One region of the Streptomyces shinuiensis genome, then DNA from elsewhere that is predicted to be linked to it. Evidence: riboswitches for the same ligand, from Rfam matches in the RefSeq annotation. Region 1 holds a riboswitch; the other holds the start of a gene.
What was found. A riboswitch is a leader RNA that binds a small molecule or an ion and turns the genes downstream of it on or off. The one in region 1 is predicted to bind thiamine pyrophosphate.
Positions count from the first base shown of each region.

Region 2: it holds a riboswitch for thiamine pyrophosphate, as region 1 does, so the genes downstream of both, thiO (glycine oxidase ThiO) here and ACGRHY_RS06945 (thiamine ABC transporter substrate-binding protein) in region 1, are expected to answer to the same signal.

Region 1 covers NZ_JBIHML010000001.1:1,610,150-1,613,832, forward strand. The annotation lists gene ACGRHY_RS06940 (ABC transporter permease) at 1-112, opposite strand, end outside; gene ACGRHY_RS06945 (thiamine ABC transporter substrate-binding protein) at 88-1,182, opposite strand; TPP riboswitch at 1,177-1,312, opposite strand; gene rlmN (dual-specificity RNA methyltransferase RlmN) at 1,389-2,495, opposite strand; gene ACGRHY_RS06955 (hypothetical protein) at 2,822-3,028, shown strand; gene ACGRHY_RS06960 (phosphatidate cytidylyltransferase) at 3,189-3,683, opposite strand, start outside.
Region 2 covers NZ_JBIHML010000001.1:4,541,299-4,544,981, forward strand. The annotation lists gene thiS (sulfur carrier protein ThiS) at 1-56, opposite strand, end outside; gene thiO (glycine oxidase ThiO) at 53-1,198, opposite strand; TPP riboswitch at 1,212-1,299, opposite strand; gene ACGRHY_RS20550 (NAD(P)/FAD-dependent oxidoreductase) at 1,542-2,735, shown strand; gene ACGRHY_RS20555 (Rv2175c family DNA-binding protein) at 2,769-3,134, shown strand; gene thiE (thiamine phosphate synthase) at 3,272-3,683, shown strand, end outside.

The sequences.
Region 1 (3,683 bases):
CGGGGTAGGCGAAGAACAGCGCGAGGAAGACGGCCGGCACCGCCACCAGCGCGAGCCTCGGCGCCGTCCCCGCGCGTATGCCCGTGCTCACCTCACGACGGCCGAGGTCCACGCCTTGACCCACGCCTCGCGGTTCTCGGCGATCTTCTCGGGGGCCATGGTGCGGGGCTCGTCGACGGTCTCGCCGTAGCGGGTGAAGACCTCGGGCAGCTTCGCGTCCTCGCGCACGGGGTTGACGAACATCTGCAGCGGCAGGTCTTCCTGGAAGGACCGGCCGGTCAGGAAGTCCAGCAGCGCCTTGCCGCCCGCGGGGTTGTCCGCGCCCTTGAGCAGTCCGGCGAACTCGATCTGGCGGAAGCAGGTGCCGGTGGCCACCCCGGTGGGGGCCTGCTCGGGCGCGGGGTCGGCGCCGAGGACCTCGGCGGGCGGGCTGGAGGCGTAGGAGACGACCAGCGGCCGGTCGCCCTCGCCCTTGCCGCCGGAGGAGCCGGAGAAGCGGTCGTAGTACGCCTGCTCCCAGCCGTCGACGACCTCGACACCGTTGGCCTTCAGCTTCTCCCAGTACTCCGGCCACCCATCGCCGTACTCGGCGACGGTGGCCAGCAGGAAGCCCAGGCCGGGCGAGGAGGTGGCGGCGTTCTCGGTGACCAGCAGACCCTTGTAGGCGGGCTCGGCGAGGTCGTCGAGGGTCTTGGGCGGGGCGATGCCGCGCTCTTCGAAGTAGGCGCGGTCGTAGTTGACGCAGACGTCGCCGGAGTCGACGGGGGTGACGCGGTGCTCCTCGGCGTCGAGCTGGTACCGCGCGGGTATCTTCGCCAGGCCCTCCGCCACGTACGGCGTGAACAGACCGTTGTCCAGGGCCCGGGAGAGCAGGGTGTTGTCGACGCCGAAGAGGACGTCGCCCTGCGGGTTGTCCTTGGACAGGATCGCCTGGTTGAGGGACGAGCCGGCGTCGCCGCCGCGCAGCACCTTCACCGTGTAGCCGGTCTTCTCGGTGAACTCCTCCAGCACGGCGTCGGAGGCCGCGAAGGAGTCGTGGGTGACCAGGGTGACCGTCGTGCCGCCCTCCCCCTTCTCCCCGCCGTTCCCGGAGGGCTGCGGGCCGCCGCATGCTGCGAGGGTGGAGAGGGTGAGCGTGCCGAGGGCGGCCGCGCCCAGGGCGCGCCGGATCTTGATGTGCACTTTCTTCTGACTCCCTACGCCGGTACTAACCGGATCAGGTCCGAGGGTCTGCGGTTCCCCGGGCGGCCTGTCGGCCTTCTCCCGGTGACACCGCACTCTCAGCGCTGTGCGCGCTCCCCTGTCGGTTTCGCTGTTTCGATACCGCTGTTTCGATACTGTGTGCGACCGCTGAGGTCACCGCCACCGTATCAGTGGCGGGCGCGTCCTCAGCGCTCGGTGGCGGCGAGCTGGCCGCAGGCGCCGTCGATTTCCTGCCCGCGGGTGTCGCGGACGGTCACCGGCACGCCGTGCGCCTCCAGTCCGGCGACGAACGCGCGCTCGTCCTCGGGACGGGACGCGGTCCACTTGGAGCCGGGCGTGGGGTTGAGGGGGATGAGGTTGACGTGCGCCCGCTTGCCCGCCAGCAGCCGGCCCAGCAGGTCGGCCCGCCACGCCTGGTCGTTGATGTCCCGGATGAGGGCGTACTCGATGGAGACGCGGCGGCCGGACTTCTCGGCGTACTCCCAGGCGGCGTCGAGGACCTCGCGGACCTTCCACCGGGTGTTGACCGGCACCAGGGTGTCGCGCAGCTCGTCGTCGGGCGCGTGCAGGGAGACCGCCAGCCGGCATCTGAGTCCCTCGTCGGCCAGGCGGTGGATCGCCGGAACCAGTCCGACGGTGGAGACCGTGATACCGCGCTGGGACAGGCCCAGGCCGTCGGGCTCGGGGTCGGTGAGGCGGCGGATGGCGCCGATGACCCGCTTGTAGTTGGCCAGTGGCTCGCCCATACCCATGAACACGATGTTCGACAGCCGCGCGGGGCCCCCGGGCACCTCGCCGTCGCGCAGGGCGCGCATGCCCTCGACGATCTGGTGGACGATCTCGGCGGTGGACAGGTTGCGGTCCAGCCCGGCCTGGCCGGTGGCGCAGAAGGGGCAGTTCATCCCGCAGCCGGCCTGCGAGCTGACGCACATGGTGACCCGGTCCGGGTAGCGCATCAGCACCGACTCCACCAGCGTCCCGTCGTGCAGCCGCCACAGCGTCTTGCGGGTGGTGTCGTCGTCGCAGCTGACGTGCCGCACCACGGTCATCAGCTCGGGCAGCAGCTCGCCGGCCAGCCTCTCGCGCGCGTCGGCCGGAATGTCGGTCCAGGCGGCGGGGTCGGTGGCGTACCGGGCGAAGTAGTGCCGCGACAGTTGCTGGGCGCGGAACGGCTTCTCGCCGATCGCGGCGACGGCCTCGCGCCGCTCGGCCGGGGCGAGGTCGGCGAGGTGCCGCGGCGGCCTGGCGGCCCCGCGCGGCGCGACAAAGGTGAGTTCTCCGGGTGCAGGCATAACCCGTCCAGTGTCGCAGATCGACCGCCCCGCCCGTTCCGGCTCGGAGCCGGAACGGGCGGCCTCCGGAACCCGCTGCCGCGGAGCCGCGTCCAACGTCCGGAACGAGGGTGCGGGGGCATGCCTGACCAGAGCAGGGCCCATCGTCGACGTACGGCGGCCGTCGGGTCGTGCGTGCGGCTCGTCGCGGTGACGGCCGTCTTTCCGCCGGCCGCTGGTTGCGGCGCCCCGAGCGATCCCGTCGAGGAACGCCGGAAGGCCGTGGGCGGTTTCCCCTGCTGCGGCGAGATGGTATCGGAGCAGGGCGAGGACATACGCGGGCAGCGGTGCGGGAGATCGCCTGCCCGCGGCAGTCCCTCGGGAGCGGCGAGGGCGCGGAGTCGAAGGTGGCCTTTCCCACCATGGAGGGCGACCCGGTTCGCGGCCGCCACCGTCTGACGCCGCAGGGCGGGCTCGAGGTCCACACCGACGCCGCGGACGACGGCTACCCGGACGGGAAGTGGTCGTTCGTCAGGTGCTACGCCCCGGATTGACCGGCCGAGGTCTCCTGTCCCCGATGAGGCGGGCTCGGGATGCGGAAGCGGAGCCGGACCGGCTCGGGCCGAGTTCGAGGACATCCGCCTCCGTGCGGGTCGTGGACGCGTCCGGGGCCCGCCGCTTGCGCGCGGCGGGCCCCGGATACGGGTGGGAGCGTCAGCCCGCGCCGACGAAGACGGCCAGCAGCAGCCAGACCACGGGGGCCGTCGGCAGCAGGGAGTCCAGGCGGTCCATGATGCCGCCGTGGCCGGGCAGCAGGGTGCCCATGTCCTTGATGCCCAGATCACGCTTGATCATGGACTCGCCGAGGTCGCCCAGGGTGGCGCTGCCGGCCGCGGCCAGGCCCAGCAGCAGGCCCTGCCACCAGACGCCGCCGTCGATGAGGAGATGCATGCACAGCGCGCCCGCCACCATCGCGAATGCCACCGCTCCAAGCAGGCCCTCGCGGGTCTTGCCGGGGCTGATGCGCGGGGCGAGCTTGTGCGTGCCGAAGCGCCAGCCGACCGCGTACGCCCCGGTGTCACTGACGACGGTGAGCAGCAGGAAGGTGAGCACCCGCTGCGGGCCGTCGTCGGCGGCGAGCATCATGGCTACGAAGGTGGCCAGGAAAGGGACGTAGAAGGCGGCGAAGACACCGGCGGTGACGTCCCG
Region 2 (3,683 bases), 2.9 Mb from region 1:
TCGCCGTTGACATGGACGGTGACGGTCGCGGCGGTACGGGGTGCGCCGGTGTTCACAGAGGACTCTCCTGAAGCGTGCGGTCGAAGCGCCGGGGGGTGAACGGGCGTGCCTCCTCGGGGAGTTCGCCGGTGGCCAGGGCCTGGGCCAGGGCGTCGCCGGTGACCGGGGCGAGCAGCACCCCGTTGCGGTGGTGGCCGGTGGCCAGGTGCAGGCCGGGCAGGGCGCTCGGGCCGAGCAGCGGGGCGTTGTCGGGGGAGCCGGGGCGCAGCCCCGCGCGGGTCTCCACCAGCGGCAGCTCGGTGATGCCGGGCACCAGCTCGTGCGCGTCGCGCAGCAGCTCGTAGACGCCGCCGGCCGTCACGGTGGTGTCCCAGCCCTGCTCCTCGCTGGTCGCGCCCAGCACCAGCTCACCGTCGGCCCGCGGCACCAGGTAGACGTGGCCGCCGCGCACCAGGGCCCGCACGGTGCGCGAGAGGAACGGGGCGTACGTGCCGGGGATCCGCAGCCGCAGGATCTGGCCCTTGACCGGGCGCACCGGCGGCAGGACCTCCTCGGGCACCCCCGCCAGCCGGCCGCTGTCGCTGCCCGCCGCCAGCACCACCTGGTCGGCCCCGACCGCGGTGCCGTCGGCCAGCCGCACCCCGGCCGCCCGGCCGCCGGACAGGGACAACCGCCCGGCCCGCTGCCGCACGAAGCGGACCCCGGCCCGCTCGCAGGCGGCCAGCAGCGCGGCCGTCAGTCGGCGCGGATCGGTCTGGTGGTCGCCGTCCACGCGCAGTCCGCCGCGTACCCCGGGGGCGAGCATCGGCTCCAGGCGGCGGCACTCGCGGCCGGTCAGCCACGCCGACTCCAGCCCGCAGCGCCGGTGCAGCGCGTGCAGTTCCCGCAGATGGGCCCGGTCGTCGGCGTCCAGCGCGACGGCCAGTGTGCCGCAGGCGCGGTAGCCGGTCCCCAGGCCCGAGGCCTCCTCCAGCTCGGCCGTGAAGGCCGGATAGCGGCGCGCCGAGGCCAGGTTGAGGGCGAGCAGGGGCTCCTCGCCGTAGTGCAGCTCGGTGACGGCCGCCAGCATCCCGGCCGCCACCCGGGCGGCGCCGCCGCCCGGCGCCGGATCGGCGACCGTGACCCGCGCCCCCCGCTGCGCGGTCCGCCAGGCCGTGACCAGCCCGATGACGCCACCGCCGATGATCAGCACATGCATGGGTGCGGTGCCCCTCCCTTCGCCGGAATGACCCGGATCAGGTTCGTACGGTCGGAGGCCGCGCAAGCCTCCCTCTCAGCCCGGTGCGCCGGGCTCCCGCGCTTTCTCGTTCGCCGGTTCGCTCCGGGGCTCCTTCTCGTCCCCGGACGCCGACCACCCTATCCGCGCGCCCGCCGGGGCTGAAGGGGAGCCGGGGCGCCGGCGCCCCGGCGGCTGTGGCAGGGCTCTCACCGGGCTCTGCGGCCAAGCCGCCCGGCGGGCCGCCCCGACCTCCTACAGTGATCGCGTGAGCGTGCGAACCGAGCAGCAGAGCAGGCAGCGGATCCTCGTCGTCGGCGCCGGGATGGCCGGGGTGCAGACCGCCGTGCAACTGCGCGAGCAGGGCTGGCCGGGGCGGATCGCCCTGGCCGGCGAGGAGCCCCACCGGCCGTACGACCGGCCGCCGCTGTCCAAGGCCGTGCTGCTGGGCAGGGCGGCCGGGTCCGCCTTCGAGGTCGACTTCGGCGCGCTGGAGGTGGACCTGCGCCTGGGCACGGCCGCCACCGGGCTGCGCACCGGCGACCGGGAGGTGGACACCGCCGCCGGCCCGCTGCCCTACGACCACCTGGTCGTCGCCACCGGCGCCGAGCCGGTCCTCCTGCCCGGCACCGGGGGCGTCCCCGGGGTGTATCCGCTGCGCACCCTCGACGACGCCGAGCGGCTGAGGCCGGTGCTCGCCGGGCGCCGGGAGGTGGTGGTCGTCGGAGCGGGCTGGATCGGCGCGGAGTTCGCCACGGCGGCCCGCGAGGCCGGCTGCCGGGTGACCGTGGTGGAGGCCGCGGACCAGCCGCTGGCGGGGGCGCTGCCGCCGCCCGTCGCGGCCCGGATGCGCGCCTGGTACGAGGAGGCGGGCGCCGAGCTTCGCACCGGGTGCGCCGTCACCGCCGTCGCCGCGGCCGGCACGCCGAAGGACCCGGTGTGCGAGGTGGAGCTGTCCGACGGCTCGGTGCTGACCGCGGGCGCGGTCGTCACCGGGATCGGCGCGCGCCCGGCCACCGGCTGGCTGGCGGGCTCCGGCGTGGCGCTGGGCGAGGACGGCTCGGTCCTCGCCGACGAGCGGCTGCGCGCCTCCGTCCCCGGCGTCCACGCCGTCGGGGACTGCGCCTCCTATCCGTCGGCCCGCTACGGCCGCCGCCTGCTGGTCCACCACTGGGACAACGCGCTCCAGGGGCCGCGCACGGTCGCCTCGGGCCTGGTGGCCGGAGAGGCCGAGACGCCGGTGTACGACCCGGTGCCGTACTTCTGGTCCGAGCAGTTCGGCCGCTTCGTCCAGTACGCGGGCCACCACACCGGCGGCGACGAGATGCTGTGGCGCGGTGATCCGGCGGACGCGGCCTGGTCGGTGTGCTGGCTGCGCGGCGGTGTGCTGCGCGCCCTGCTGGCCGTGGGCCGCCCGCGCGACCTGACCCAGGGGCGGAAGCTGATCGAGCGCGGCACGGCCCTGGACCCGCTGCGGGCCGCCGACCCGTCCGTCCCCCTGAAGAGCACGGCCCGCTAGTGACTGTCGGTGGCAGATGGCAGGCTGGTTCCCGTGAACGAGATTGACGCGAAGACCGATGCTCTCGTCCCGGCCTGGCTCACCCTCCCCGACGTCGCCGACAGGCTCGGCGTCGAGGTGACGCGTGTGCGGCAGCTGGTCAGGGAGGGCCAGCTCATCGCGGTGCGCCGCGGTGAGAACCGGGTGCTCCAGGTGCCCGCCGACTTCATCGGCGAGGGCCGGGTGGTGAAGGGCCTGACCGGGACCATCACGCTGCTCAGGGACGACGGCTTCAGTGACGAGGAGATGCTGGAGTGGCTGTTCACGCCCGATGACACCCTGCCCGGCACCCCGGCGCGGGCCCTGCGGGAGAATCGCGGCACCGAGGTGAAGCGGCGCGCCCAGGCGATGGCCGTCTGAGCGGCGCGCTCACCGCGGACGAACCGGCCCGGCAGGGCCGGACACAGCGAACCGTACGACCGATCACCGGCGTGCGGGTTCCGGCGCCCGCCCGGGCGCCCGGGCCCGCACGCCTCGTCCCGGGGGGGGATTCCCGCATGGCAGCGACCGCACGCGAGCGGCTCGGCGACGCCCGTCTGTACCTGTGCACGGACGCGCGCCGGGAGCGCGGCGACCTGGCGGACTTCCTGGACGCCGTGCTCTCCTGCGGCGTCGACGTCGTGCAGTTGCGCGACAAGTCCCTGGAGGCGGCCGAGGAACTGGAGCACCTGGCCACCCTCGCCGACGCCTGCCGCCGCCACGGGAAGCTGATGGCGGTCAACGACCGGGCGGACGTCGCCCACGCCGCCGGCCCGGACGTGCTGCACCTGGGGCAGGGCGACCTGCCGGTGCCGGCCGCCCGCGCGATCCTGGGCGACGGCGTCCTGATCGGCCGCTCCACCCACACCGAGGCCGAGGTGGACGCGGCGCTGGCCGAGCCGGGCGTGGACTACTTCTGCACCGGCCCCT